DNA from 2 places in the Dendrosporobacter quercicolus genome. Region 2 is predicted to be linked to the other one. Evidence: riboswitches for the same ligand, from Rfam matches in the RefSeq annotation. Region 2 holds a riboswitch; the other holds the start of a gene.
The links. Region 2 has a riboswitch for FMN ahead of ribD (bifunctional diaminohydroxyphosphoribosylaminopyrimidine deaminase/5-amino-6-(5-phosphoribosylamino)uracil reductase RibD). Riboswitches for the same ligand answer to the same signal wherever they lie in the genome.
Positions count from the first base shown of each region.

Region 1: another riboswitch for FMN. It lies ahead of ribB (3,4-dihydroxy-2-butanone-4-phosphate synthase); the one in region 2 lies ahead of ribD (bifunctional diaminohydroxyphosphoribosylaminopyrimidine deaminase/5-amino-6-(5-phosphoribosylamino)uracil reductase RibD).

Region 1 covers NZ_FNHB01000004.1:252,624-268,353, forward strand. Annotated here, with positions in the region: gene BLR06_RS10450 (RluA family pseudouridine synthase) at 1-547, shown strand, start outside; gene BLR06_RS10455 (DMT family transporter) at 610-1,506, opposite strand; gene BLR06_RS10460 (hypothetical protein) at 1,639-3,036, opposite strand; gene BLR06_RS10465 (hypothetical protein) at 3,163-3,468, opposite strand; gene BLR06_RS10470 (peroxiredoxin) at 3,658-4,194, opposite strand; gene BLR06_RS10475 (hypothetical protein) at 4,475-5,134, shown strand; gene BLR06_RS10480 (NAD(P)-dependent oxidoreductase) at 5,449-6,411, shown strand; gene BLR06_RS10485 (YwbE family protein) at 6,692-6,880, opposite strand; gene BLR06_RS10490 (DMT family transporter) at 6,920-7,816, opposite strand; gene BLR06_RS10495 (sulfate/molybdate ABC transporter ATP-binding protein) at 8,081-9,154, opposite strand; gene cysW (sulfate ABC transporter permease subunit CysW) at 9,144-10,055, opposite strand; gene cysT (sulfate ABC transporter permease subunit CysT) at 10,072-10,908, opposite strand; gene BLR06_RS10510 (sulfate ABC transporter substrate-binding protein) at 10,927-12,000, opposite strand; gene ribB (3,4-dihydroxy-2-butanone-4-phosphate synthase) at 12,343-12,987, opposite strand; FMN riboswitch at 13,104-13,248, opposite strand; gene BLR06_RS10520 (cyclase family protein) at 13,412-14,056, opposite strand; gene zwf (glucose-6-phosphate dehydrogenase) at 14,075-15,565, opposite strand; gene BLR06_RS10530 (ATP-binding cassette domain-containing protein) at 15,657-15,730, opposite strand, start outside.
Region 2 covers NZ_FNHB01000001.1:549,138-564,867, forward strand. Annotated here, with positions in the region: gene BLR06_RS02640 (hypothetical protein) at 1-468, shown strand, start outside; gene BLR06_RS02645 (TVP38/TMEM64 family protein) at 525-1,202, opposite strand; gene BLR06_RS02650 (hypothetical protein) at 1,315-1,518, opposite strand; gene recG (ATP-dependent DNA helicase RecG) at 1,680-3,725, opposite strand; gene rpmB (50S ribosomal protein L28) at 3,919-4,110, shown strand; gene hslO (Hsp33 family molecular chaperone HslO) at 4,187-5,065, opposite strand; gene yfcE (phosphodiesterase) at 5,151-5,711, opposite strand; gene ribH (6,7-dimethyl-8-ribityllumazine synthase) at 5,743-6,207, opposite strand; gene BLR06_RS02680 (bifunctional 3,4-dihydroxy-2-butanone-4-phosphate synthase/GTP cyclohydrolase II) at 6,210-7,418, opposite strand; gene BLR06_RS02685 (riboflavin synthase) at 7,449-8,108, opposite strand; gene ribD (bifunctional diaminohydroxyphosphoribosylaminopyrimidine deaminase/5-amino-6-(5-phosphoribosylamino)uracil reductase RibD) at 8,008-9,207, opposite strand; FMN riboswitch at 9,427-9,561, opposite strand; gene rpe (ribulose-phosphate 3-epimerase) at 9,624-10,274, opposite strand; gene rsgA (ribosome small subunit-dependent GTPase A) at 10,277-11,152, opposite strand; gene pknB (Stk1 family PASTA domain-containing Ser/Thr kinase) at 11,170-13,029, opposite strand; gene BLR06_RS02710 (peptidoglycan D,D-transpeptidase FtsI family protein) at 13,042-14,451, opposite strand; gene BLR06_RS02715 (FtsW/RodA/SpoVE family cell cycle protein) at 14,438-15,709, opposite strand; gene BLR06_RS02720 (Stp1/IreP family PP2C-type Ser/Thr phosphatase) at 15,709-15,730, opposite strand, start outside.

The DNA.
Region 1 (15,730 bases), on a different contig from region 2:
GCGCGGCTTAATAACAACGGTAAGAGCCGTTCACCGCCTGGACCGGGACACCTCCGGTTGTGTAATCTTTGCCAAAGACGCCCGCAGCCAGTCTCTCCTGGAACAGCAACTGAAATCACGGAGCCTGAAACGCGCTTATTGGGCCTTGGTCCAGGAACCGCCAAATCCACCGGCCGGCGTCATTGACGCGCCGATTGGCCGGCACCCCGTCTTGCCTAACCGGCGCGTGGTAACGCCCGACGGAGCGCCGGCAGTCACGCATTACCGGACGCGCGGGACCTCGGCCGGCGGTATTGCCTTGCTTGAACTGACCCTTGATACCGGCCGGACTCATCAAATCAGAGTGCATTTGGCTCACGCCGGCTGCCGGCTGCTTGGCGACGGCATGTATGGCCAGCGCACGCCGCTCATTCCCCGTCAGGCCCTGCACGCCGCCACTGTAAGCTTCCGGCATTTAGCAGCCAACCATACAGTAACCGTAACTGCACCGCTGCCGTGCGATCTGACCAAAGCAATGAATACCGCACTCGTAGAACTGCAAACCTAATCCTGCCGATACGGCAGGTTATTTTTTACTGTCAGCATCACTGGACTAAAGCTGATAAGGTGCTAGGAGCCAGCCTCAACGCCGCCCTTATTTTGTGACGGCAGACTGCTCACCTGCGCCAAAAGCATACCTGCCAGCATAAAAACACAACCGGCAAGCTCCCGTGAAGCCAGTTGTTCGCCCAAAATGAACCAGCCGCCCAGCACAGCGAAAACCGTTTCCATGCTCAAAATAATCGCAGCATGGGCCGGAGGGGCATTTTTCTGCCCGATGATCTGTAAGGTATAAGCAATGCCAACTGAACAAACGCCGCCGTACAGCAGCTGAACGCCAGCCTGTAAAATTCCTGCAGGCGTTATTGTTTCTATAACCGCGGCGACAAGCATACTAAGCGCCGCGCAGGTCATGACCTGCGTAAACGCCAGCTGCAAGAAGCTGGTTCGCCGGACAAACCGGTCAATCAGCAGAATATGGGCTGTCCAAAAGGCGGCGCCTGCCGCCTCAAGCCAATCGCCATAAGCTACAACAAAGCTTTCTTTGACACACAATAAATACAGGCCCGCAACGGCCAGTACCGAACCAAGCCAGGTACTGCAGGCAATTCGCTGCCTTAAAAACACGCTGGCCAGCGGAACGAGCACAATATACAAGCAGGTGATAAAAGCAGCTTTGCCGGCAGTTGTATAAATTAAGCCAATTTGCTGCAATGATGCCGCGATAAATAAAATAGCGCCGGCAGCGATACCGGCGCGCCAGGAGTTTGCCAGAACCGTCCCCTGGCCGTCCGCCCTGCCCCGATAATAGACCATAAGGGGAATCAGGGACAGTCCCCCCAGGGCAAACCGGATGCCGTTAAAAGTAAAAGGACCGATAAACTCCATCCCCGCCCGCTGGGCGACAAAAGCCAGCCCCCAGATAGCTGCGGTTGTCAGTAACAACAGATTTGCTTTGCATTTCATTGGAACGCTCCCTCAGTAAGATAGGCCTGACAGTAACAGCCAAGTGTAAATGATTATACCACACACCGGGCAAAACCGGCAGCCTTAAGCCCCAAATATTGCGGAATTAAGGCTGAGGAAGATGCTCATAGCTTAGATTAGCAGCGCCCCCGCAACAGCCATCGCGAGGAGACCGGACAGCACCGGCAACAAATTGCGGCGCGCCAATTCGAATGGGCTGACATTACAAATTGCCGCAACAGCGATTACACTCCAGGGAATCAGGGTCCCGCCGCCGGTAAATATTGCGGCAATCTGTCCCAGCGCAGTCATTGTTGCTATCCCTGAACCGGTAGAAACCGAAAACAGTTTGGCAAGGGAACCGACCAGTGAAATACCGGAAAAGCCCGACCCATCCAGTCCGGTAATCATGCCGACGATCGTAATGGTAAAAGCGCCAACCGCTGCGTTGATCGGCACAGACTGAGCCAGCAGCATACCCAGGTCATTGACCAAACCGTTAGACCCTGCCGGCAAAGCCGGGCCAAAAATAGCCAAAAAACCGTCATCCCCCAAATAAAAAAAAGCGGCAATCGGAATAATCGGGCCAAAAACAGTCATACCGAAGGTGAAGCCTTCTACCAAATAAGTGGTTGTCTGCTCCAATACCCGACCGCGATGACTCAACAGCGCGATCAATACCAGAATAAAAATAGCCGTACCGCCAATAAGCGCGGTTGCATCACTGCCCCGTAAATTAAGCTTATACATAACAGCCACATCAATGGCAAACAGCAATGGAATCACAGCGGCCAGCAGCTTTTTCAGCCTGTCCCCCAGCGCAAAATCCATTTGGCTTAACCGTACCCCGGCAGTGTTTTTTTCCGCCGCTTCTACAACCAGGCTGCCATTAGCCATATCCCGGCGCAGCATAAGGTAAGCAACACTCACCGTTACCAGACCCATAACCAAAACCAGCGGCAAGCTGGCGCTGACCACGTCCTGCACCGGAATTCCGGCTGCATCCGCCGTCAGCTTTGGTGCAGCCTGAATGACCCAGTCACCGGACAAGGCAATCCCATGACCGAATAAATTCATCGCCATCGCCATGCCAATCGCCGGCAGACCAACCCGACGTCCAACCGGCAGCAGCACAGCTCCCATTAAGGCTACTGCCGGCGACGGCCAGAAAAACCAGGAAACGCCCATCATAAATCCGCCGGTTAGCCAGTAAGCCATTCCCGGCGAGCGGATAATCCGGGCGAAGGGCGCTGCCATACATTCATTAATGCCCGTTCCTGACAGCACTTTACCCATTGCGACAATGATGGAGATGACCAGAATTGTGCCTGCAAGTTCACTCACAGCATAAACAAAACTGTTAAAGACGCCAATCACAGCCTGGCTGAGACTGGCTGTGGCAAAACAACCGAGGATAAATACGCCGGTTATACATAGCAGGCTGCTATCCCGCCTTAGCAGCATTGCAGCCATAATGAGTACAATGAACAGGCTAAACGTCCAGTGTAACGCTGTAATTTCAACTGGCATCAGGCGCCGCCTCCTTCAATACCATGGTAATGATATTGTATGTTCAGCAAAATAAACGGCAACTCCCTGACAAATAAAAAACTTCAGGCGACGGTTGTTAACCATGCCTGAAGTTTACGAATATAATTAATTTTTCTTAGGGTTGTAGCTTTTAACAAAACCTTTACCGGGACCGTCCGGCAATGCACAATCCTCAGGCGCTACCTCACAGTCTTCGCTCCGCGCAAAGCCCTTGCCGGCGCTGCTGCAATCCCGGCCTTTACCGCAGGCTGCGGGTTCGTCGCTATCCTCGGTTCTGGCAAATCCTTTGGCCTGGCCGGGCGGCAACGGACAATTCTCCGGCGCTATATCACTGTCGTCCGTCCGCGCAAAACCTTTGCCTGCACTACTACAGTCTACGATTTTTTTCTTTTTGCTATCCTGCTCTGACATCGGTAAATCCCTCCTGTTTAAATTTTATGAGTGGTGACCGGACTAACATATACAAATCAAACAGATTCCCTGCGCGGACCGGCATTATCCGCCGCCCATGAACGGTGACAGCAGCACGGAAACAATTAAAAATTCCCGTTCTGCCGTCACACTCATCATCTGCAGTATTTCCAACAGTGCGGCTATGTACTAAATCGTTCTTTCCCCCGGCTGCCAGTCAATCGGGCAACGACCGCCGGTTTGTAATGCCTGCAATACCCGTAAAGTTTCATCCACGCTGCGGCCCACATTCAAATCGGCCACTACCTGATAACGAAGTATTCCTTCGGGGTCAATGATAAATAAACCCCGCAGCGCAATTCCCTCTTCTTCAATCAGCACACCGTAATCCCTGGCTGCTTTTTTTGTAATATCTGAGGCCAGCGGATAGTCAAGCCCGCCTAAACCGCCGGCATCACGCGAAGTATGAATCCAGGCCTTATGTGAATGCACACTGTCCACACTGACGCCCAGTATTTCAGCGCCATGCTGTTTAAATTCGGCCAGCTTGGCGTTGAAGCCACGGATTTCAGTTGGGCAGACAAAAGTAAAATCAAGTGGGTAAAAAAACAATATTAGCCATTTACCCCGGTAATCTTCAAGTTTCGCAACTTCATCCAGAGTGTCCAGGTTTTTTGTCGTTACCATCGAAAAATCCGGCGCTTGCTGACCAACCTTAACGAACATGCTAACCACTCCTTCAATGTTAATCATAATTATTATTAATTAAATAATATTATCGATTCAATTATTTGTCAATCTTTTTTTATAAAAAACTTATTTTTTCGCAAAATTTGAATTAAAACTCCAGTTTAAACTTAGTAATTTTAGTATATACCAGCAACAGTGAATTAATCATGTATTTTGTTCATGAATAAGTCAGTTAAAATTACCACGAATCAACGTCCTGTAATAATGAAAAACTATCATTATAGCCAGGTTATAAAAAAATGGGGAGGGATTTTTCGTGGACAAAAAATCTGCCACCAGTAAGCTGATCCGCCGCAAATACAAACGGTATGCCGCCGCAGTAGCCGGAGCGGCAATTATGGCCGGCGCCGGCTTGCCTGCAGTTGTCAGCGCCGCCGACAACACGACCGGCATGACTTACCATAATGACCAGCAATCGGTTAAAAAAGTTGCGACAAAAAGCAGTAAAGATACAAAAAGCAATAAATCAACCAATCGGAGCGGAGGCTGGCACCAACACAGAACCAGCTGGCCCAGCTCGAGTGAAAACCGCGGCTGGGTTGACGGGAATGGCCGCATCTATTATAGCAGCGATAATTATCGCAATGGCGCACACTACGACACCCGCTATGACGGTCGCAGCAGAGGCTATTATAACGGCGGCTATTATTACCGCGACAATGATAACACCTGGCGTTACAGCGGCAATTACCGAACCGGCTCTACCACGGTCAGTCCGGTGGAGTTTGCGAAAACCAACGCTTCCCAGTACGGCTTAGACCGGAATAAGGACTCCTTCAGCCTGGTTTCCCAAACCGGCAGCAGCGCTTCTGTTCTGATTAAAAAGAGCACCACCGGCAAACAGTATATCATGAATCTGGAACGTGATAATTATCGCAGTTGGAAAATTGTCGCCGTTCGCTCAATAACGAGCTAAATTCCAGTTGAGAGAGAGGGACGCTAAAAATGCCGTGTCATTGTAGCGTCCCTCTTTACTGTAAACGCAGCCGGGCCCGCCTCTTTTCCGGAAATAACCGGCTTGTCGCATTCAAGACATCTCTGCACCGATTGACAGGCGTCAACGTCCGCCATATACTTATATTTAAGAATATTCCAACATCATATCGTGCGTCACCTAAACATTGGGCTTAGCATGCGGTCTTTTTCCGCCCTGCTTCGTTGGCCGAAACGTCATATCCTCGCATTCTAATCGCAAAATTTAAGCGACTCACGGTATCAGGAGGTTTTTTGATGAAAACGGTATTCCTCAATGCAGCCAAACTGGACTTTGACCATAAGCTTGATTTTTCCCCGCTCAGCCGGCTGACCGCCTTGACCTGCTATGACGCCAGCAGCAATGAAGAAATTGTCGGCAGGGTCCAGGGGCAAAATATTATCATTACGAAAGAGTTGCCTGTCGGCCGTGACGTCATCTCGCAATTTCCGTCGTCCGTCCGGTTGATTTGCGAGGCCGGCACAGGCTATAACAACATTGATATTGTTGCCGCCCGCGAGAAAAATATTGCTGTTTGCAATATTCCCAGTTACAGCACCGAAGCAGTGGCCCAACTGGCAATTACCTTTATCTTGAATCTGAGCGCTTCACTGCCCCAGCAGCAATCCATGCTGGAACGCAAAAATTTTGCTAATTTTACGAAATACCTGCAGGTGCCCCATTTTGAGCTGCGCGGTAAAACGCTTGGCATTGTCGGCGCCGGTGCAATCGGCCGGCAAACCGCCAGCATTGCCCTGGCTCTCGGCATGAATATCCTCGCCTACAATCCGCGCCCCAAAGACTGGACTGAAATAAATGCCAGGTTTACCACGCTTGAGCGGCTGCTGGAGCAAAGCGACTTTGTTTCCCTGCACTGCCCGCTGAATGACGCGACCAGGCATATCATCAACAAAGAACGGCTGGAGCTGATGAAAGCTTCCGCCTATATCATCAATACCTCCCGCGGAGCTTTAATCAATGAAGCCGATCTGATTGCGGCTTTGCGCAATAAAATCATTGCCGGAGCGGGCCTGGACGTACAGGATCCCGAACCGCCGGAGCTGGATAATCCCCTGTTCGGCATGAACAATGTCATTATAACCCCGCATATTGGCTGGCGGCGCTATGAATCCAGGCAACGGCTCATCAACCTGATGGCCGATAATATCCAGGCTTTTGTCGCCGGAAATCCGGTGAATGTTGTTAACGGCAACAGCTAAAACAAAAGACCTGTCGCAGTAGAACGCTTGTCAGAAACCCCAAGACGGCAATTGGTCAATAGCTGAAAGCCGTATTCAAACAGGGACAGGTCCCTTGTTTGCAAAAGCAAACAAGGGACCTGTCCCTGTTGTTGTTAAGCCTTAAGTATCACTGAGGAGCGGGAGGGTATTATGCATAAGCGCAGGGTAAGCGGCAGCGGCGCAGCACTTAAATGCTCTCCCGCTCCGGGCCTGCTGCCTTACACTCTTTAAAACCGTGTTGCGGCAGGCCCTTTACTCTTTACAGTTGCTGAACCCGGCCGATAATTCCCGTAGTCAAACGTACTTTTATTCCCCGTGGATGGACTGCACTGGAAGTCAGAATATCCTTTACAATCCCTTCGGTTAACTGGCCGGTTCGCTGATGCTGCTTTTGCACTACTTTTACCAGCTTACCCGGAACGATATTGCTCCGCAGGGTATGCGCCATTTCTATCACCTCACTTTTACCGCATGATACACTGCGGCATTATCCTCCCTGATTGCAGCTGACTGGCCGTTCCAATAAGCCGGTAGTCAAATAAACGCCGCAAAATACCAATAAACCGCCCAGCAGTTGAGCGGCTGAAATGCGCTCTCCCAGCATAACACTAATGCCGGCCGTAAATACCGGGATCAGGTTGAGAAAAACACCGGCTTTGCTGCTGCCAACCGCCCGCACCGCAATATTCCAAAAAACAAACGAGCCAATGGAGGGAAACAGTACCATGTAGGCAATTCCGGCGACAGCCACCGGCCCAATGGAGCCAATATCCAAGCCCTGGTAAACAGCGAACGGCGACATCAACGCCACAGCAATTGCTGTTGATAGTGTGGTTGCGGTAATCGGCGGGGTAGAAAGCTTGCGGCTCAATAAGGTATAAAAGGTCCATACCAGCACGGCGGCCAGCATCAGCAAATCGCCGGAATTATACCTGGCTTCCAGGATACGCGCAAAGCTCCCATTGGTCAAAACAACCAAAGCGCCGAGCAGGGAAATAACAAAACCGCCCAGTTGCAACCGGGAAATTCGCTCTTTATTGATAAGGACGGAAAAAACAACAATTAAACCCGGATTTACAGCGCTGACCAACGCAGCATTGGTGGGCGTGGTATACTGAAGGGCCGAATACAAAATAACATTATAGCCGATAATGCCCGACAGGCCCATTCCGCTTAATAACAGCCAGTCTTTCTTTACCGCCTCCCACCGCAGCGGCGGCTCCAGCAGGCGGGCAATCGGATACAAGAGCAATACCGCCAGCGCCCAGCGGCTATAGGTAATCCAAAACGGCGTCATTTCGGCGATGACAAATTTACCAAACACATAATTACCGGCCCAAAACAAATTGCAAATAATTAAGATACAAATCTGTATTTTGGACATTTTAACCTCCCTGCCTCAGCAGCGCATTAGGCTGACGAAAGCCGCAACTCCGGGTTGCCCGGCTTACCGGAAACGAAAGCCGCCGCTAAACTCCGCTGATGAATGTCAGCAGTTGGCTAAAAATAAAACGCTAAACTGGTTAGCGCCATTACTCCCGAGTTAGCTGAATGATATTCTTCATTTTATCTTATGCCTGAACAAAAGTCCATAGCACGGCCGGGCAAAAACAATAGAAAGCCCGACTGCATCGCGCTTTCTATTAATCTAAATACAATAGTCTTCCAGAAAAATTTTAAGATCTTTAGGTTTTACGAAAACCGTTTCGCCGGTTTTTAAATTTAATTCCCGGTAGCGTTCCTTAACCAGTTCAGCCTCAATGAGCTCTCCGGTATCCTCACGCCTTAGCTCCAGAAAAGCCGTAGGGCCTACCGCCCGGATATGAATAATGCGCGCCCGGAAATACGCCTGGCCGCCGCTCTTGCGCTCGATTTCCAGATTATAAGGACGGACGTAGCTGACAATGGAACCGGTATCCTGGGCATTGGCATATTCCGGTGCTTCAAATTCCATTGAGCCGATCTGTACCCGACCTTGCTGGATGCGGCCCCGGAATAAATTAACATTGCCCAGAAAATGATACACAAAGGCATTTTTCGGTTGTTCATAGACTTCTTCCGGGGTACCAAGCTGCTCAATCCGTCCCTGATTTAATATGACAATCCGGTCAGCCACATCCAGCGCTTCCTCCTGGTCATGCGTAACAAATACGCTGGTAATATGCAGCTCGTCATGCAACTGCCGCAGCCAGCGCCGAAGTTCTTTGCGAACCTTTGCGTCCAGTGCGCCAAATGGTTCATCCAGCAATAACACCTGCGGTTCGACCGCCAGCGCCCTGGCCAGGGCTACTCTTTGCCGCTGTCCCCCGGAAAGCTGGGAAGGATAACGGGCCGCAAAGCCATCCAGTCTGACCAGACTGAGCAGCTTATGCACTTTTTCCTCAATTTCCTTAGCCGCCGGACGCAGCTTGCGGGGCCGGACATTCAGCCCGAAAGCCACGTTTTCGAATACATTCATATGTTTGAACAAAGCGTAATGCTGAAACACAAAACCGACCTGCCGCTGCTGAACATCATAACTTGACGTATCTTCGCCGTTAAACAAAATGCTTCCCTGGTCAGCCGTTTCCAGACCGGCAATAATCCGCAGCAAAGTTGTCTTTCCGGAACCCGACGGCCCTAACAAGGCCACAAGTTCCCCGGTCGGCACCGTTAAGTTGATATCCTGTAACGCCGCATATGTCCCGAATTGTTTATGAATTCCCACAATATCAATACTCATCGGCAACCTCCGTTTGACCCTGCTGAATCGCCGCCTTCTTCATCTGCTGCCTGACCTTCCATTCTACAAAATTTTTAATGATTAAAGTAAAAATGGCCATCAGCGTCATCAGTGAAGCGACGGCAAAAGCAGCGACAAATTGATACTCGTTATATAGAATTTCCACATGCAGCGGCAGGGTATTGGTTGCTCCCCGGATATGGCCTGACACCACGGAGACTGCGCCAAACTCGCCTACTGCTCTGGCGCTGGTCAGGATGACGCCATAGACCAGCGCCCACTTAATGTTGGGCAAAGTAACATGCCAGAACGTTTTCCAGCCGCTGGCCCCCAAAGTCAAAGCCGCCTCTTCCTCTGTCGTGCCCTGCGACTGCATGAGCGGAATAAGCTCGCGGGCGACAAAAGGAAATGTGACAAAAAGCGTCGCCAGTATAATCCCCGGCGGAGCAAAAATGATTTGAATTCCCTGCTCTGACAACCAGGGCCAAAGAATGCCGGGCTTACCAAAAAGAAAAACAAATACCAGGCCGGCAATGACCGGTGATACGGCAAAAGGCAGATCAATCAAAGTGACTAAAAAGCTTTTGCCGGTAAACTCAAACTTGGCAATCGACCAGGCCGCCGCCAGTCCAAACAAAGCATTGACCGGTACCGCCACGGCCACGGTCAGCAAAGTCAGCTGCATGGCTGCCAATGCATCAGGTTCAATAATTGCTTTTAAATAAACGGCAATTCCGCTTTCCAGTGCTTTTACAAAAACGGCAATCAGCGGTATGACCAGCATTAACCCTAAAAAGGTCAGGGCAACGCCAATCAGCAGCCAGCGTACAACAGGCCGTTCGGTTGTCGTCTGCGAGCGCAATTTCGGCGTTCCGTACCGCAAGGCAATAGGTCCGGCCATCGCAGGCACCTCCTAATTAAGCATGGCGGTTACTGCTCCACCATTGCAGTATATTAATGAAAAACAATAGCACAAATGAGGTTACAAGCATCACCGCGGCCACCACGCTGGCGCCGGCATAATCATACTGCTCCAGTTTGATCATAATTAATAAAGGGGTAATCTCCGTTTGCATGGGCATATTGCCGGAAATAAAGACGACTGAACCGTATTCTCCCAACGCCCGGGCAAAAGCCAGGGCAAAGCCGGTCAGCAAAGCGGGCATAAGCTCCGGAAAAATAATCTTAACAAATGTCTGCCAGCGATTGGCGCCCAGGCAGGCGGCAGCCTCTTCAACTTCCTTGTCCAGCGTTTGCAAAACCGGTTGCACCATCCGGATAACAAAGGGCAGGCTGATAAAAGTCAGCGCTACCACTACGCCCAGAGGGGCAAATGCCACCTTAATCCCGGCCAGGGCAAAATACTGCCCAATCCAGCCATTGGGAGCAAACAAGGTGGTTAAGGTAATGCCGGCAACAGCCGTCGGCAAGGCAAACGGCAAATCCACCAGCCCGTCAATCAGCTTTTTGCCCGGGAACTGATAACGGACCAGCACCCAGGCTACAAGTAAGCCAAAAACAGCATTCAATGACGCCGCGGCCAGAGACGCGCCCAGACTTAATTGATATGAAGCCACCAGCCGGGGCTCGGTTACTATCGACCACAACTGCGCGCCGCTGATTCCCATGGTTTTAAGAAAAATTGTGGACAGTGGAATTAAGACCACCAACCCCAGATACAGCATGGTAAATCCCAGGGTCAGCCCGAAACCCGGCAAGATACTGTGTTTTTTTAACGTTGGCAAACTCCGCATACCATTCTACCTATCCCGTTATTTTTTTGGCGTATAGATCTGATCAAAAATACCGCCATCCGCAAAATGCTTTTTGCCAGCCTCGCCCCAGCCTCCTAAATCGCTGATCGTAAACAAATTAAGTTTTGGGAATTGACTGTCATATTTTTTAGCCACAGCCTCATTGCGCGGCCGGTAGAAATACTTAGCGGCAAGCTCCTGTCCCTGCGGAGTATACAAATACTCAAGATAAGCAGTCGCCACCGCCCTGGTGCCTTTTTTGTCGACGACCTGGTCCACTACTGCTACCGGCGGCTCGGCCAAAATGCTCAGCGAAGGGGCGACAATATCAAACTTATCCTTGCCTAACTCAATCGTTGCCAGCAAGGCTTCATTTTCCCATGCAAGCAGAACATCGCCAATGCCGCGTTCCACAAAAGTCGTGGTAGAGCCGCGGGCTCCGGTATCCAGCACCGGTACGTTTTTATAAATCTTCGCCAGGAATTCCTTGGTCTGATTTTCATCGTTATTAAATTTTTTCAGACCGTAACCCCAGGCGGCCAAATGATTCCAGCGGGCTCCGCCGCTCGTTTTGGGATTTGGCGTGATCACCGCCACATCGTCACGGGTCAAATCATCCCAGTCTTTAATATTCTTGGGATTTCCCTTGCGTACCAAAAAAACAATGGTTGATGTATAAGGAGTAGCGTTATTCGCCAGTCTTTTCTCCCAGTCGGCCGCTATCAGGCCGGCCTTTTGCAGCGGATAGACATCGTCAGCCAAAGCCAAAGTGATCACATCGGCTTCCAGGCCATCAAGCACCGACCGGGCCTGTTTGCCGGAACCGCCATGGGATTGTTTAATCGTAACCTCCTGGCCGTTTTTTTCTTTCCAGTACTTGGCGAATGACTCGTTAAACTCTTTATACAGCTCACGGGTAGGGTCATAAGAAACATTAAGTAAGGTAACCGGAGGTTGTCCGGCAGCATCCGTTCCCGCCGTTTGTTTGGCGCCGCAGCCTGTCAGGCCAACGGCAGCCATTAAGATAAGCGCAATCACCGCATAAAGTCTGCCAGCCGCCGCTTTACGTTTATCAGTGGACAAAAAAAACATATAAATCCCTCCAAATAATAGATTTACTCTATATAAACAACCGCGGGTTGCACTGGGTATAGCGGTTGCAAGTAAATCAACGCTGAAAAAACAGAAAAGAGGCTAACCATTTGATGGTTAACCTCCAGTTTACTGGTCGATTAGGCCCAATGCCTTATCCAATTTTATCCTTCATTCAATCATCTGTCAGGAGATTAGGCAACAGCTCGGCCTTCAGTTATACTGATCAGCTAATCTCCCCGAAACAGGATCAATTTACATTATAACGATGATAAGCTTTTTTCCTGACTTTGTCAAGTGATAAAACGATTTTTTGTTGAATCGCTGTTGCGCAACCGCGGGTTAACAGCCGTGCGCTTTCCGGTATTCGATTATATCATCAATGGTAACTACCGGCATATTATTTTTCTCAGCAAAATTTACGATTTGCGGCAACCGGGCCATTGTCCCGTCAGGGTTGGTCAATTCGCACAATACGCCATAAGGCTTCAATCCGGCCAGGCGCATTAGATCAACATTCGCTTCCGTATGTCCCTGACGCTCAAAAACGCCGCCGCGCTTGGCTTGTAACGGAAAGACATGTCCAGGCCGGCGCAAATCGGCGGGCTGAGCGCCATCTGCAACCGCAGCTTTAACTGTGGCCACCCGGTCGGCAGCCGATACACCGGTAGTAACGCCGGAAGACGCCTCGATCGATACGGTAAAAGGCGTTTGAAAACTGCTGGTATTGTCCCCCACCATGGGCGGCAGTTCGAGCACCTGAACTTTATCCTCCGGCAGACACAGGCATACAATACCGCTGCATTCGCGGATTAAAAGGGCCATTTGTTCAGCAGTCAGTGTTTCGGCGGCAAAAAAGATATCGCCTTCGTTTTCCCGCTGTTCATCATCAGTGACCAGCACGCCGTGTCCCTGCCGCAGGGCTGCAACCGCTTTTTCCACTCTCTCCAGCGGTGTTCCAAACTTTTCTAACAAGTTCTGATTCAAAATAAGTACGCCTCCTAAACATTAGTTCGACCTATCAGAATCAGGGCAACAAGATAGACAGCCAGCAAAATCAAGCCACATAAATACTTTGACTCTAGATAAAAACACGCTCACTGCCCTATCCTCTTTCATCCGGACTGTACCGTCGGCACTGGTCTCTCACCAGTTCTGCTGACCTCTTCAATCAAAAGAGCGCTCGCGGGCTCCCCAGCCTGCTGGGATACCGCCGGTGGGGAATCGCACCCCGCCCTGAGAATAAGTCATCTATTTCAATATAACTGCTGTCGGAACATTTGTCAATTGCTGGTATGCTGGTTCAAGCAATTGCCGTTAAACATTAGACTTTTTAAACTTATTAAAATTATAACAAAAGGCTTAGCCTGGGACATACAACAAAATATGCTTCAAGCAGGCTTAAAACGGCTCATTCCAGGCATTGCCACTCTTTCGGCAGCGGCAATAACAAGGCTCTGACCGGCGCAGCTTCAGCGCCGATAATATTCAGCGGAGCGGCAACGAGCAAATAGCGTCCGGCCGGCGGCTCTTTCAGATTCAGCCCTTCTAACACCGGCAGCCCGGCGCCCAGCAATAAGCGATGGGCAGGATGACCGGGCTGATTACGTTCAATCCCCAGGGCATCAATTCCCGCGCCGGCTACGCCGCAATTAACCAAATATTCGGCTCCGCCGCCTGTCAAATAGATAAACTGCCCTTCCAGGATTTGTTCATAGGAATTCCGGGTTTTCAATAACACAAAATCACCGCCGGCAATAGGCCGAACAGCCAGATCGGCGGCTGTAATTTTCTCTGTCACCTGGCGTAAATCCAATACGCTGCATTTGTTCACCACACTGGTCAATGGTATTTTGTCGATGGTCCCGCCGCCGGGAAAGATATGCAGGGCGGCATCCAGATGAGTTCCTGTATGCAAATTCATTTCCAGTTTACTCTCATAGACCGGCCCGATGGTAAAATCACTGGCCACGCTAAGTACAGGCCGCTTGTCCGGTTTACCTTTGTAAACCGGCATATCGCAGGCAATTGGCAGGGAAATATCATATATTTTCATTGGCGCTCCCCTCTTTACTCAATCCCACCATTTCCGTCCATCCCGCCTGATCAGTTCGTCCGCCTGGGCCGGCCCCATGGAGCCTGCGGCGTAATTAGGAAAGCTTTGCAGTCGTCTGCCGGTAATCAGACGGTCGACAAACGCCCAGGAAGCTTCCACCTCATCCCAGCGTGAAAACAAGGTGGTGTCGCCGCGTAAAATATCGACAATCAACCGTTCATAGGCTTCGGGAGTATTACCATTACTGCTGGAAACATTGCCGGTGTCCATCCGCGCTGAAACAATTTCTTCTTTTGAGTTGAAATTTTTGGTGCTAAACTGGAAACAAACCCCCACTTCGGGCTGAATTTTAATCATCAATGCATTCGGCTGCTCCAGCGGTTGCTTGCGCAGATACAGCACCGGCGGTAAAGGCTTGAACTGGATGACAATTTTCGCCTCACTGCTGCCTAAACGTTTTCCGGTTCGAAGATAAAACGGGGTTCCTGACCATCGAAAATTTTGAATATACAGCTTCATCGCCACAAAAGTTTCCGTTACCGAATCTGCAGCTACCTTGTCTTCCTGCCGGTATGCCTTCACTTGCTGATCCTTGACCATCCCCTGGTCATATTGGCCGAAAATAACATTTTCAGCAACCATTGCCGGGGTAAATACCTCAAGCGCCTGGATGACTTTAAGCTTTTCGCTTCTGATTGCATCAGGCTGCAAACTTACCGGCGGGTCCATCGCAACCAGCGACAAGGTTTGCAAAATATGGTTTTGCACCATATCCCGCATTGCCCCCGCCGTTTCATAATAGCCGCCGCGGCTGCCAATACCGGCCTGCTCACTCAGTAAAATTTGAATATTGTCGATATATTTATTGCTCCAGACAGCCTCAAACACGGAATTGCAAAACCGCAGCACCATGATATTCTGAATCATTTCCTTGCCGAGATAATGATCAATCCGGTAGATATTGTTTTCACTAAATACCGCACTAAGTTTATCATTCAATCGGACGGCGCTCTGTAAATCTCTGCCAAAAGGTTTCTCAATAACCAGCCGTTTCCAGCCTCTGCACTCAGCCGGATCTTGCTGATCGCGCAGCCCCTGTACGATTGGTTCGAAATACTCAGGAGCAACAGCCAGATAAAAAATGCGGTTACCGGCGGTAGCATGGCGCCGGTCAATTCCCTCCAGAATGCTGTGCAGCCGGGCATAGCCTGCAACGTCAAGAAAGTCCAGGCGGACATAATGAATGAGCGGCTGAAATATCCGCCAGTTTTCAGCAGTTACTGCATTGCGTGAATAGGCAGTAATCGCCGTGAACACTTCGCTGCGGTATTGTTCCGTTGTCTTTTCCCTGCGGCCTGCCGCTACCACGGCAAAATGTTCCGGCAACAACCCGTCACACAGCAAATTGTATAAGGCCGGCAACAGTTTTCTGCGGGCCAGGTCACCGGTTCCGCCAAAAATAACCAGCAGGGCCGGTAAGTGTTGATTACTGCCTCGTTCAGCTTTCACCGATCACAAAACCTCCTTTCATTCTAAAGCAAAATAAGCTGCATCTGCTTTAGAATATGAAAGGAGGTGTAAAGGGTGAATTGTTATTCAGTTAATCAAATGCAAAGGCAATTGTTCCGAGTTTTTCACCACGGCGGAGCGCCTCCCGGATCTCCGACAATTGAA
Region 2 (15,730 bases):
GTACAGTTCCGGCCGCCTAACTCCAATTTAACCACCGCGATTGGCGTAAGCCAAATCCTGATTGACGTTTGCAACATCGCGCATGTCGTAGAAGGTCCTTTCCAAACCTCGCCCTTAGCTCCCATCAGCACGCTTGCCGCTGTAAACCTCCAGCGGACGACCCAGATCGCCAGTCAACCGATAGCCACTCGCCCGCAACGGGAACTGCTCGATGAGCTCTGTGACCTGCAAAGCCAAAATATAGGCATTACTACCTTGGGAGGCTGGTCGATTTTTGGTATCCTAGGCTGGGTTGACGACTGCGTTTCGGTAATCAGCGCCGCCACCACAACCAATCCGCCGGTATTAACGTTAAGCAGTATTACTATTGTCGGACCCGCTTTTCCAAGCGCAACTTTGTTTACATTGCTGGGCAGCTTCCGCGTCTGGAGCAATCTGAGGACATTGACCCAGGTCATTTTACCTTAACATATGCAAAAAGCAGGCTGCCGCGTAGGCAGCCTGCTTTTTGCTGCAGCCGGTTCTCAGACTCCGCTGATTTTACCGGACCGTCGTTTATACCACCACAAAGCCGTATAGACAAGGACGATAAAAACCAGTACAACAATTAAGCGCAGCATATTTTGACCGGCAAATACAATATCATGTCCCACCAGCACTTTAATTACCACCGGCGGCAGTTTGCCGGCCACTGTGGCCAGCAGAAAATCGCGCCAGGAGATTTTACTGATTGCGGCAACCGCTGTGATGATTCCGGACGGCGCCAGCGGCAGCAGCCGGGCGATCAGTAAAGCCTTGAAGCCGTTGGCGGCGCTGTAATCGTTAGCCTGCTTGAGATACCTGCTTTTTTCCAGCCAGCCCTCTACTGAACTGCGAAAAAAATAACGGGCAAAAACAAACATGACTACTGCGCCAATCACTTCGCCTAACCAAGAAAGGACAGTACCCCAGAATAAACCGTAAACAATTCCCGCCGCCCCGGACAAAATCATAAAGGGAAAAACGATCGTAAAGGTCATCACGATAAACAGGCCAATCGCAACGGCAATCCCCCAAATGCCAAAAGCGCGTAAATAGTCCGCCAAGGCAATAATATCGCCATGCCGGAGAATGGCATAGGATTGCCGGAAAAACTCCGGATGCCATAAATATAGCAAGCCGGCAACTGCTGCGATTACTCCCCAGCCCCAAATCTTGTGCATGTTATTTTCTCCCCTGGTAATGATTACAACACTTCTAATCATCCTAATTTCGACACGGTAAAACAATAACAAGAGCACTGGAGCAAACGTTTACTGCCCAGTACTCTTAACGTTAATGCCATTGCCTGATTTCCTGCTGGAAGATTTTACAATCTCCGTCAAACCAGTGAACACAGTCACTGCAGCGCCGCACCAATTCTCCCGGTGCAACATTCAGCAATGAATAACCATAACCCATTGCTGCTATGACATGCTCAAACTCCTGACATTCATCGGCAATACCCCGCAGTTGTCTGTCACAATATCGATTTTTCATGTCGCCGCCCCCACTATTTTTTACTAGTGTGTGCGTAACAATAAAAAAATAATAATTTAAAATTTTCCTTATTCCTGTATATTATTTTGCAATAACGTGCAAAATAGGAGTGTAAATTTTCTCCTCTCCCATAATTGGCGGCATTAGCCGCCCTCTTTTTTTTAGCTTTTTAACACTTCCATAAAATCCGCACCAAAGCGGAGCTTAAATAAGGTTTGCAGATAACCGGAATACTCCGGCGCTGCCACCGTTTGCAGGGCGGCTTTGCGGGCCTCCAGCAGAATATCGACATCCCGGACAATATCGGCAATTTTCAAATCCGGCAGACCATGCTGTTTCGTGCCAAAAAAATGACCCGGTCCGCGCAGTTTTAAATCTTCTTCCGCCAGAATAAAGCCGTCGGTGGTCTTTTCCATAATTTTCAGCCGCTGTTTTGTTTCATTATTTTTACTTTCCGAAATTAAAATGCAGTAGGCCTGATGACCGCCCCGGCCAATGCGGCCTCTGAGCTGATGCAATTGCGCCAGTCCAAACCGGTCCGCGCCTTCAATAACCATAATTGTCGCGTTGGGAACATTAACCCCTACTTCAATCACCGTTGTTGCAACCAGCACTTTTATTTCACCACGGTAAAAAGCAGTCATTACTTCGTCTTTATCCGCGGCTTTCAGTCTTCCATGCACCAAACCACAGGAAATATTTTTAAATACAGTGGCGGTAAGCGTTTCATAAAGTTCAGTCGCTGATTGCGATTCAACTTTATCCGAATCCTCAATCAATGGGCAGACAATATAGGCCTGACGCCCTTTGGCCACTTCACTGACAATAAAAGCAAAAATTTTAGACCGTTGCTGAGCTCCGCGCAAAAAGGTCCTGATTGGCTTGCGGCCCGGCGGCAGCTGCCGGATCGTAGAAACATCCAAATCTCCATATACGGTGAGCGCCATCGTGCGGGGAATTGGCGTCGCCGTCATCACCAGTACATCGGGCGAACACCCCTTCTCCTGCAGTTTGGAACGCTGTTTGACCCCAAACCGGTGTTGTTCGTCAGTGACCACCAGCCCCAGCCGCTTAAAGTTCACCTCATCCTGAATGAGCGCATGGGTGCCAATCACAATGTCGATGTTACCGGTATTGATTTGCGGTAATAATATATCCCTGCCCGCCCGGGACAAGCGGCCGCTCAGCAGGCAGATTTTAATCCCGTGCGGGGCCAGCAGGTTACCCAGGGTATGATAATGCTGCTCCGCCAGTATTTCGGTGGGGACCATCATTGCACACTGATAACCGTTTTCCACGGCTTTCACCATGACAATTGCGGCTACCACAGTTTTTCCGGAACCAACATCACCTTGCAAAAGCCGCTGCATCGCCGTTAAATCTTCCATATCCGCCTTAATTTCCGCCACCGCCCGGGTCTGATCGTCAGTCAACGCAAAAGGCAGACTTGCTTCAACAGCTTGAACCAGCTCGCCGTCAGGCGCATATTTTATGCCCTGCCCGGCTTGCTTATTGCGCTTTTTTAGAAAAGCCAAACCGCACTGAATGGTGTATAATTCCTCAAACACCAGCCGGCGCCTGGCCTTGCGCAGCAGTTCGTGATCCATAGGAAAATGGATATTAGCCAGGGCCTCTCCTCTGGACAGCAATTGATACTCTTGGATAATGCTTGGCGGTAAGGTTTCCAATTCACTGTCAACGCCGGCGGTAAGCACCTGACTGATTAAATTGCGCAGTAATTTTTGACTGATGAAATCGTTGGCGGTATAGACAGGTACAATCCGGCCGGTATTGATCAGATCATTGCCATCAAAAATTTCATATTCCGGATTCGTAAATTCGATTTGTCCAAACTGACGTTTTATCTTTCCAGTAACTATGACTTGTATTCCACTGCTTATTTTGGTTTTGATAAACGGCTGATTAAACCAGACAATTTTCGCATCGCCGGAGACATCCCGCACGACAGCCTTGGTGATGGACAATCCCCGGCGGGGCTTTCGTTCTTGCACATCGGCAATCATGCCGCATACCGTTCCGACAGTTCCGTCAACAAGCCCGCTGATTGGCTGCAGACGGCTGCGGTCTTCATAACGGCGGGGATAATACTCCAACAAATCCTGCTCGGTACAAATACCGAGCCTGGCCAGCTGGGCCGTTTTGGCCGGTCCCACTCCTTTTAAATATTGAAGCCCTTTGTATGGCATTTTTTTCAACGCTGTCACCTCTTAACGCCCCCGGACACTATCGATTTATTCTTTATGGCAAAATCAAAATCCTGCCCCGGATAAAAATCTTTAAATCTCCTGATAAAAAGATTGCAACCACAGGTGAATTGTGCTAAAATATTCATGTTATGTATAAGGATGTCTTGTCCTTCGTTAAAAGGAGGTGGAATAGATGGCAAATGTTTGTGAAATCTGCGCTAAAGGTGAAGTTAGCGGCTTCAATGTCAGCCACTCCCATTTAAAAACCAAGCGCACTTGGAAACCAAATATACAACGTGTTCGAGCACTCGTGAACGGCGAAATCAAAAGAATTAATGTTTGTACCCGTTGCCTGCGTTCCGGTAAAGTTCAACGCGCAATTTAAGTAAATACTGCAGATAAAATAAAAGGACTGGCCGGCGCCAAGTCCTTTATTTTCTGTTTCAGCCGCTGCAACGCATTCAAGTGCCCTGCGGCTTTTTTGATTGAATATCCTGCAGTATTTCTTGCAGCTTCGGGCGGCTGAACTGATACTTTTCATTGCAAAAATGGCAGACAACTTCAGCCTGACCTTCCTCAATCATTTCCGTTAATTCCGCTGCGCCTAAACTAATCAGCACTTTGGTTATTTTTTCTACAGAACACTGGCATTGAAAAGCCAGTGGCTTTTTTTCATAAAAAGTAACCGGCATGCCCCGGAAAACCTGTGTGATCATTTCGGCTGCCCCGTCCGCCGCCATTTGTGAAACAGGAGCCAAAACCGCCAAATTCTTCTCCAGCAGGCCAATGGCATCATCAGCGGCATCAGGCAAAGCCTGAATAAGAAAACCGCCTGCCGCCAGCACATGAAGCTCAGGGCTTACTAAAACCCCCAAGCCGACACTGGAGGGCGTTTGCTCGGAAACCAGCAGATAGTTGGTTACATCTTCCGCTATTTCCCCGCTAACCAGGGGCGCACTGCCGGTAAACGGCTGTTTTAAGCCGGTAAAGCGCGTAACATAAATAGCTCCCTCACCCACTGCGCCGCCAACATCCAGCTTGCCGTCCTTGAGCGGCAGATCAATCAGGGGCTGGTGTACATAGCCCCTGACTGTACCGTCAGCAGTGGCATCAGCCACAATTTCACCCAATGGTCCTTGGCCGGCAATTTTGATTGTAATTGTCTCCGCTGTTTTGAATGTTGCCGCCATTAACAGCGCCGCCGTCATTGTTCTCCCCAAAGCAGCGGCGGCCACCGGGTAGCACTGATGCCGCCGGCGGGCTTCCTCAGCCAGCTTTGTCGTTACCGCGGCAAATGCCCTAAAGCCTGGAGCGGTTGCTGTTATAATATGATCGTCCATAGATCCTCCGTTAATCATCTTCTATTCTGTAGAGACAGTATGTTGATCAGAAGCAAACCGTCAATTGATCGGGAAATCTGATTACTTAACCCTCAAGTTTTTCAGCAAGCAAGACTTCCCCGGTTGCAGCATCCAATACTTCGACTGCGGTATCGGTGATGATGGCGATTGTTCCCTTGCCGTCTTCGCGCTTGGTCATTCCGGGGGAGCCAGGATTAAGAAACACCGTCCCGTTTTTATTTTCCAGCTTTGCTATATGGGTATGGCCAGTAATAAAAAGAGTAGCTTTATAGCGCTCGGCCAGGCCGTATTGCCCGTCACCGGTGAATTGATGGCCATGACTTACGATGATTCGCTGCCTGCCGGGCACAATATAGCAGTAAGGCGATTGGACAGGCACATTTAATACCATGCCGTCAACTTCGGCGTCGCAATTGCCGCAGGCAATAATCACCGGCACCGGGCTGCTGTTGATAAGCTCGGCCAGCCGCCCCGGGTTATACTCACCGGGAATGCTGTTGCGCGGTCCATGATACAAAACGTCGCCGGCATGGATGATAAAGTCAACATCCCTGAAAAATTTTTCATTTACCTTAACCCAGGTTTCAGCGCAACCATGGGTATCACTTATAACGCCAATTTTCATTCTATCACCTACTATATTTCCTGGAAATAAATTACAGATGATTCAATAAATTAGCCATCTCAATCGCCGATAATGCGGCATCAAACCCTTTATTGCCCGCTTTCGTACCGGAACGTTCGATTGCCTGCTCAATAGATTCGGTGGTAAGGACGCCGAATATGACGGGAATTCCTGAAGACAGGCCCACTTGCGCCACGCCCTTGCTCACTTCGGCGCAAACATAATCAAAATGAGGTGTACTGCCCCGGATAACAGTTCCCAGGCAAATCACAGCCTGATACTTTTTGCTTTCCGCCATTTTCTTGGCAACCAGCGGGATCTCAAAGGCGCCCGGCACCCAAGCGACTGCAATATCGTCCTCGAGAACGCCATGCCGCTTAAGACCGTCAATTGCTCCGCCCAGCAGTTTGTTGGTAATAAACTCATTAAATCGGGCTACCACAATCCCGATTTTCAATCCTTCCGCCACTAGCTGTCCTTCAAAAACTTTTGCCATGATTAAGCCTCCTCATATTGTTTGAGCATATGCCCTAATTTTGTCTTTTTGGCCGATAAATATTTCTTGTTAAAACGGTTGGCCTGGATCTCCAGTGGAACTCTTTCCGTGATCATCAAACCATAACCTTCCAGGCCAGCCCGCTTTTTGGGATTGTTCGTCAACAATCTGATGCTTGTCAGCCCCAAATCAGCCAATATTTGAGCGCCAATGCCATAATCGCGCAAGTCAGGCGCAAAACCGAGAAGTTCGTTGGCTTCCACGGTATCCTTGCCTTTGTCCTGCAGGGCATAAGCCCTGATTTTATTGGCCAGGCCGATACCCCGGCCTTCCTGGCGCATGTATAAAAGCACGCCCCGGCCTTCGCTTTCAATCCGTCTTAATGCAGTCGCCAGCTGATCGCCGCAATCGCAGCGCAATGAGCCCAGCACATCGCCGGTCAGGCATTCGGAGTGGACCCTTACCAGTACGTTTTGCCGGTCACTGATGTCACCCTTGATTAAGGCTAAATGGCATTGCCTGTCCAAATCGCTCTCGTAAGCGATCAGCTTAAATTCGCCATATTTAGTCGGCAGCTTGGTTTCGGCTGACCGCACGACGAAGGTTTCATGCAGCTTCCGGTACTTAATCAGATCGGCAATCGTAACTATTTTGAGACTATGCCTGGCGACAAAATCCATCAACTGCGGCACCCGGGCCATTGAACCGTCATCATTCATAATCTCGCAAATAACCCCGGCCGGAGACAACCCGGCCAGTTTGGCAAAATCAACAGCCGCCTCGGTATGTCCGGCCCGGCGCAATACGCCGCCTTCGGTGTACCGTAAGGGAAAGATATGACCCGGACGCCTTAAACTATCCGGTGTAGACTGCTCATTTAAAATGGTTTTTACGGTCAGAGCCCGCTCGTGGGCCGAAATGCCGGTGGTCACATTATGCGCATCGACCGAAACGGTAAACGCGGTGCATTGGGTGTCCGTATTTTGGGCGACCATTGCCCCGATTCCCAATTCATCCAGCCGCGCGCCAGCCACGGGCATGCAGATCAGTCCCCGACCAAAAGCGGCCATAAAGTTAATGGCTTCAGGCGTCGCTTTATCAGCGGCCATCAATAGATCGCCCTCGTTTTCACGATCCTCGTCATCGACTACCACAATCATCTTACCGTTTCTAATGTCTTCAATCGCTTCTTCAATGGTATGAAAATTCATAACCCAACCCCCTAAATGAAGTGTGCTGCATTAACTGGAAAAGCCATGCTTACTGAGAAATTCCAACGTGATGGCCGAATCTTTCGTCCGCGTTTCCGGCAAATGGCAGCCAAGCAGTTTTTCCACATACTTGCCAATGATATCGGTTTCCAGATTTACCGGATCGCCAACCTGTTTGAAGCTTAGTGTAGTTTGCGCCGCAGTATGCGGAATCAGTGAAACGGTAAACCAGTCGGCGCCGCAGTCCACCACCGTCAGACTGATGCCATCGATCGCTATTGAGCCTTTTTTAATGACAAACTTCAAAATATCGGCCTGCGCCGTAATACTGACAAGGATGGCATTATCGTCTTTTTGCAGCAAGCTTATTGTGCCCAGTCCATCGATATGTCCACTGACCATATGCCCGCCAAACCGGTCACCCAGCCGCAGCGTTCGTTCCAGATTGACGGCATCGCCTGCTTTAAGCCTGGCCAGGACAGTACGGTCAACGGTTTCCGGCATGACATCGGCGGTAAACCAGGAATGACTGTAATCAACTACGGTCAAGCAAGTGCCGTTTACTGCAATGCTGTCGCCAAGTTTAACATCAGACATGATTTCGCGGGCCGCAATGGTCAGGCGGACCGATTTCGCGCCGCGTACAATTGATTTCACTTTCCCCAGTTCTTCCACAAGTCCGGTAAACATCTCGTCCCTCCCGATTACGCAAATAGCCGCTGATTAAAATATCCCCGGCCAAGATTTCACTGCTGATATCTTCAACGGAATACCCCTCATCAATCAAATTCACCCCCGCTCCGCCGATTGGCCCTGGCGCCAAGCAGCCGCCAACAAATTTGGGGGCAATAAACCAGTAAACCTTATCCACCAAATTGCTGTTGATCATTGCCGCATTTAATGTTGCCCCGCCCTCCGCCAGAACGCTGGTAATGCATCTTGCGCCAAGGATTTTCAGCAATTCCCGCAGATTAACCCTGCCGTCTTTGGCAGCTACGGTCAGCACTTCAACGCCTGCCGCCCGCAAGGCTTCAACTTTTTCCGCCGGAGCCTGCGCCGTAACCGCAATGATGGTCGGCGCCAGTTGATCACGGACAACCTGCGCCGACAGCGGCGTGCGCGCCTGACTGTCAACAATCACTCTCAGCGGATTGCGGCTGTCTTCCGGCAGCCGGGTGGTCAGCGCCGGGTTATCGGCCAATACCGTGCCGATTCCCACCATGATGGCATCATAGATATTGCGGTATTCGTGTACTCTCCGCCGGGAAGCCGCATTGGTAATCCATTGTGAATTCCCCTGACAGGTGGCAATCTTCCCATCTAAAGTCATGGCCGTTTTTAGCGCAACAAAAGGAAACCTGCAGGTAATCCATTTAATAAAAACTTCATTGATTTTGGCAGCCTCAGCAGCTAAAACGCCCTCGACAACTTCGATGCCGGCGGCGCGAAGTTTGTCCAGTCCCTGTCCGGCTACCACCGGATTAGGGTCAGTCATGGCTACAACAGCCTTGCTGACGCCGGCCCGTATCAGGGCCTCCGTGCAGGGTCCGGTTTTGCCGTGATGCGAGCAGGGCTCCAGTGTTACATAGATTGTCGCGCCGCGAGCCAGTTCGCCGGCCTGTTTAAGCGCATTAATTTCGGCATGCGGCGCACCGGCCTGGCAATGCCAGCCTTGCCCGACAACTCGGCCATTGCGGACCAGCACCGCCCCCACTACCGGATTAGGGCTGGTCCGTCCTGCCGCATACTGAGCAATATGTAAAGCCTGCCGCATATATTGTTCATCCATTTTATCCATCAACCTCCGCCAATGCGTGCAGCCTGGCGCTGCACCGGTGAAAAGCCGCGGCTTGCACCGCGTCCGGCGCAGCATAGCCGCAAAATCACTTATCTATGTTGCTGTTGTTCGCCTGCAAAAACAATAGCTGTTAAAAAGTTTTACTTTTTAACAGCCTAAAGAGCGGAAAATTTACATATGAAAAAGATATTACGCAAAATGATTGCCTAATACTGCCTTTTTCCATCCAGACTTTACTGTCGACTCCGGAATTACGCCGGATCTGCCATACGGCTCGCGGGTTATACCGCCGGTCAGGAATTAAAAGAGAGCGTCCCTCTTTTTCACCTCGCCCCAAAGGCTGCCAATATTGAATTGTTGATGAAATTAATCTTACCACTGAATGCCAAAATAATCAAGTCCCATGATTACTCCGCATTGCGAAGCATTGCTATTGCCGCCTTCATATCCGGCGCACCAAAGACCGCCGAACCGGCCACCAGGATATTAGCGCCGGCGGCGATAACCTGAGGGGCCGTCGCTGCATTTATGCCTCCGTCCACCTGAAGATCAACAGTTAACTTACGCTTATCCAGTTCATGGCGCAATCTTGCCAGCTTATCAAGGACTGAAGGAATAAATTTCTGACCGCCAAAGCCAGGATTTACGCTCATGACTAAAATCATATCCACTTCGGTCAGCACTTCCTCCACCATACTCAGCGGTGTTGCCGGATTCAAAGCCACTGCCGCTTTGCTGCCGGTTTCTTTAATATTTTGCAGCAGGCGGTTTAGGTGGGGAGCGGTTTCCGCGTGCACAGTAATGAGATCGGCACCCGCCCGGGCAAATGGGGCAATCAAATCCTGGGGATTATTTACCATGAGATGAACATCGAAAGTCAGTGCGGTAAACTGCCGCAAAGCAGCGACAACCGGCGGGCCAAAGGTCAAATTAGGGACGAAATGTCCGTCCATGACATCAATATGAATCATATCGGCTCCGGCAGCCTCAAGTTTTTTTATTTCAGTCCCCAGCTGGGCAAAATCGGCTGACAGTATTGATGGCGCTATTCTTATCATTTTCAAAACCCTTTCCTGGCTTCCCTGATTTCTGTTAATACTTCGAGATACGAATCATAACGCTTAGGCGCTATTTGTCCTTCCTGCACCGCCTGTTTAACGGCGCACTGCGGTTCTTTGTGATGCAGACAGGTCGTAAACTTACAATTACCGGCAAATTTCGCAAACTCCGGAAAACAGTGCATCAATTCCGGGGCTGCAACATCCGTAAATTCGGTGAAGCTAAAGCCCGGGGTATCCACGACAAAACCACCGCCGGATAATGGCAGCAGCTCGGCAAAGCGCGTTGTATGCTTGCCCCGGCCAATCTTGGCGCTGACCTCGCCGGTGGTGAGCGCCAGGCCTGGCTCAAGCGCGTTTAAAATAGTAGATTTACCCGCGCCCGACGGACCGGCAAACACCGATATCCGGCCAAACAAGCGTTGCTTGAGGGGTTCAAGGCCCGTATTTTGTTTGGCTGACAGCAGCAGAACCGGATAGCCGATACGCTGGTATAATCCGGCCAAAGCCTGTAATTGATTGGTATCCGCCAAATCCACCTTGTTAATGCAAATGACGATCTCTAATCCGGAAAGTTCAGCCAAAATGAGAAACCGGTCGACCAAAGCAGTGTTAATATCCGGATTAACCGCCGCAAAGGTAAGAATGACCTGATCCACATTGGCAACCATTGGACGCCTCAGCATACTCCGGCGAGGCAGTATCTGCTCAATCACGCCTTTTTCCTCCCCGGTGGCGGTATATTCCACCTCATCGCCGACCAGCAGGGAGAAGCGTTCCTTTTTGAACCGTCCCCGTAAAGTACACATCGCGACTTTATTGGCTGTCTGAACAAAATAGTAACTATTGAATGCCCTGACAATAACGCCCCGCAGCATATAACACCCCTTCTCCGCTAAATGGTTTGTTCCTGTAACAGCATGCCGTTAATATACACCTGTACTCGAACCTGACCGGCGCCTTCAATTGTTTTCTCTATCTTGTCGCCCGGCTTATGAACGTTTTCATAAACCACCCGCCGTCCATTGGAATCTGTGACAACAATCTGAACCGCCTGCTTGGCGGCCCCGTCAGGAACCGCAATCTGAACGATTGCCCGCTTGGCCGATCCGGCCGTACTTTTGGCAACCGTAAAGTCTACGGTTGACCCTTCAGTTACTTCAGCTTCGGGAGGCGGCGTTTGCCCGGTAATGGTCCCGGCCGGATACTTGTCATCAGCAACTTCGGTAATTGTACCCAGTTTAAGCTTTAAGCTGTCTAGCTGGGTATCGACTGTATTGACCGGACTGCCCCTGAAATCAGGCATGACCAGCTTGCGCGGGCCGCTGCCTTTGCTGATGACCAGATCGATCACGGTATTTTTATTTACCTGGGCCGGCGGGCGGGGATTTTGACTAACCACAGTATCGGCCGGCAGGTCATTATATTGTTCATCGACCAGCCCCAGCCTCAGGCCGGCATTTTTAATTTGCAATTCGGCATCCCGCCGGTTAAGGCCTCTGACATCAGGAACAACGGTAATTTCAGCGCCCTTGCTGACAAACAGCGTAATGGTGCGCTGCTCTTTAACCGTAGCGCCGGCTTCCGGGTACTGTGATGCAACCTGGCCGGCCGGTACAGTTTCATTATAGGTTTCGGTAACGCTGACCCTTAAATTTTGTCCGGTGATCATGGTTTTGGCAACTTCCACCTGCTTGCCGACGACATTGGGAACATTCACTTCACTTGTACTCCAGAATTTACCATAAGCCAAAAAAGCTCCGATCGCAAAACCCAGCAGGAGCAAAGCCAGCAGGCCGCCGATCAATTTCTTCCGGTTGCCCTTTTGCTTGCCGTTGCTTGCGGACACAGAACCGTCATCGCCATCTGCGGTAATCCTCGGCAATACCTGGGTGGGGAAATCCTCCCGCGCCAGACGCCTGGTCTGATCATCCCGCAAATAATTCCGGGCCATTTTTAAATCTGCAATCATTTCCGTACTGCTTTCAAACCGGGCCTCCGGCTCTTTGGCCATGGCCTTAAGCACAACAGCTTCGGCCAGCGGCGGAATAGCAGCGTTAATTTCCTGCAAAGGCTTCGGGTCTTCCTGTAAATGTTTCAGCGCTATGCCGACCGAGGTTTCACCGGAAAACGGGACCTCGCCGGTCAGCATTTCATACAGCACGACACCCAGTGAATAAATATCCGACTTTGCGCCAATCGCGCTGCCTTTGGCCTGTTCAGGCGAAAAATAGTGCACTGACCCGATAATTGTGCCTGTATGGGTCATGGTTGCCGAAGTAACCGCTCTGGCAATGCCAAAATCAGTCACTTTTATCCGGCCTGAACGCGTTACCAGGATATTGTGCGGTTTTATATCACAGTGAATTAAATTATTCTGATGCGCATGCTCCAGGGCTTCCGCTATCTCTATTGCAATTCGAATTGCCTGTTCAACAGGCAGAGGACCCTCGCGCTGAATTTTTTCCTTGAGGGTTTCGCCTGAAATGTATTCCATTACAATATAATCCGTATCTTCATCGCGGCCAACATCATACATATTGACAATGTTGGGATGAGAAAGCCTTGCCGCAGCCTGAGCTTCACGGCGGAATCTGGTTACAAATTCATCGTCATTGGTGAATTGGGGACGCAGAACCTTTACCGCCACCGAGCGGTCCAGTAATTTATCATGGGCGCGGTAAACATCCGCCATGCCGCCGCCGCCGATATGTTCTAAGATGGTATAGCGATTTGCTAATGTACGATTTAACATTCAGTCACCTCCTCAGCGTAATGCTTGTATTAACACCTTACGGGCTATCGGTGCTGCGACAGCGCCGCCTGCTCCGCCATTTTCCACAATAACCGCGATAGCGGCTCTGGGGTTGTCGGCAGGCGCAAAACCGATGAACCAGGCATGATCCCGGCCATGCGGGTTTTCGGCCGTTCCGGTCTTACCGGCTACCGCCGTACCGGCGATCCGGGCCGCAGCGCCGGTGCCGTTCTCGACAACGCCGACCATCATCGCGGTAACGGACTGGGCGATTTGAGCATTAGTTGGTCTAAGCCATTCCTCAGGCGGATAATGCTTGATCACAGTACCGTCACTTGTCATAATTTTATCAATCAAATAAGGTCGCATGGTCAGACCATGATTGGCAAAAGTAGCGGCCAGAAGCGCCATCCTGAGCGGCGTAACCAGTAGACTGCCCTGCCCGATACCGGTTTGGGCTAAATCGCCGTCGGCCAGCCGGCCAAACTCCGGCAACCGGCTGGCTGTTTCCTGCAAATCCGGGCCGGTGCTTTGATTGAAGCCAAAGCGGGCAAAAGCATTTGCAATTTTAGTATTGCCTAAATCGATCGCGATTTTACCAAAAGTTACATTACAGGAAACTGCCAAAGCCTGGGCTAAATTAATTTCACCATGCGCCTTAGCATTGGTTTCCGGTAAACGGTAGTCCGGGCCGCTGACAAGCGCTCCTGTACAATTGAACTTTTGCTGTAAATCAACAATATGCTCGGTTAAGCCAGCCTCGGCAATCAGTGGTTTAATGATTGACCCCGGCGGGTATAAACCGCCGGTAGCCCGGTTAAGCAATGGGCTTGCCGCCGAACCGGACAGCTGGTCCCAGCGGCTGTCGATGTCATTAGGATCAAAACCGGGCTTACTGACCATTGCCAGTATTGCCCCGGTATGCGGCTCCAGCACCACGATTGCGCCCCGTTTGTCACCCAGCGCCTGATCGGCGGCTTTTTGCAAATCAATATCAATGGTCAGCGCGATATGATGCACCTGGCTGCGGGTAAAGAGCCTGCTTACCGGCCCTAAGCCCCGGAGCGGGCTGTCAATGCCGGACAAATAACCGTTATGGGAGCTTTCCAGTCCGGCTTTGCCCAGCCTGGCGCTGTCATAGCCAACCAAATGCGCCGTTAATGCCCCATAAGGATAGAATCTTTTAAAACCATTGTGGTCAGTTTTTTCACTGACCGCCAGCTTTTGGCCATTACGGTCAAACACAGTTCCCCGCGCCACTGTTTTGCTGTATTCGATGCTGCGGCGATTAAGCGGATGCGAGGCATAAAAGCTGCCTTGAATGATCTGAAGATAAGAGATATGAACAAACAATAGGACAAGCAAAAAAATCAAACCATAGGCAACCCGGCGGATATTTTTTGCCAAATCACCGTTTTGCATGCTGCGGCCTCTTTTCTGATATCGCAAATAATACACCTAAAACAATAAAGTTGGCTACCATTGAGCTTCCGCCATAGCTGATAAAAGGCAGTGTAATGCCGGTTAGCGGCAAAAATTTGGTTACTCCGCCGACAATGATAAAAACCTGCAGCGCCGTCGCCGCCGCCAGGCCGGCGGCGACCAGTGAGGCAAAGGTTTTTTCGGCCGTGATTGCCGCTTGAAAAGCGCGGCCAACGACAATCATATAAATCAGCATAATTGCGGCTGTGCCGGTCAGACCTAATTCCTCGCCAACTGCCGCAAAGATAAAATCGGTATGGACTTCAGGAATCAGGTCAGGAAATCCCGCCATCAGGCCGCTGCCTAAAATACCGCCTGATCCCAGTGCAAACAGGGATTGAACAATTTGAAAGGCTTTGCCGCTGGGATCAGCCCAGGGGTTCAGCCAGATATCCACTCTGACCTGGACATGGGAATATAAACTGTAACAGACCAGAGCACCTGCCAGAAACAGGCAGCCGCCAAACAAAAGATAGTTTAGCTGGCCGCTGGCCATATAAGTCATGATCAGGGCGATGCCGAAAAACAGCAGGGCCGAGCCTAAATCGCGCTGCAGGACAAATATCAGCATGGTCAGGCCCCATACCGCCAGGAGCGGGGCGATAAACCGCAGCGGCGGCAAGGTTAACGGCCCGTATTTCTGATTGACCAGGGCCAGAATTTCCCGGCGGTCATTTAAGTAAGCCGCCAAAAAAACTACAATAAATAATTTGGCGAATTCTGAAGGCTGAAAGCTGACCGGGCCAAGAATTACCCAGTTCTTATTCCCGCCAATATCTGCTCCGAAAAGTATTGCCGTCAATAAAAGCAGCACGCCAAACAGCCCGCAGATATATTTATAATCAGCCAGCTTTTCCAATTGCCGAAAAAAAAAGGCGGAAAAAAAGAATGCACCCAGCCCGACTGCAACCCATACCGCCTGATAGATAAAGAGGCGCGGTTTGAGCCGGAAAATCAGCGTCAGGCCAATGCTGACCAGTAAAACGGCCAGCGGTAAGAACAGCGGATCTCCCTGATGTCCGTTGGCTCTGATCAGCCAAGGAACGGCAAACCACACTAAAATTAACCCTAAAATTACAGCCAGCGCCAAATAATCAATAAACCCGCTGGCCAGCTCTACGGTCAGCAGACCGCCAACAGCAACCAGGCTGGCAATGCCGATCAGGAACCGTTCCTCATGGTAGTCAGCAGCCATCATCACACTTCCTCATTTTTCAGC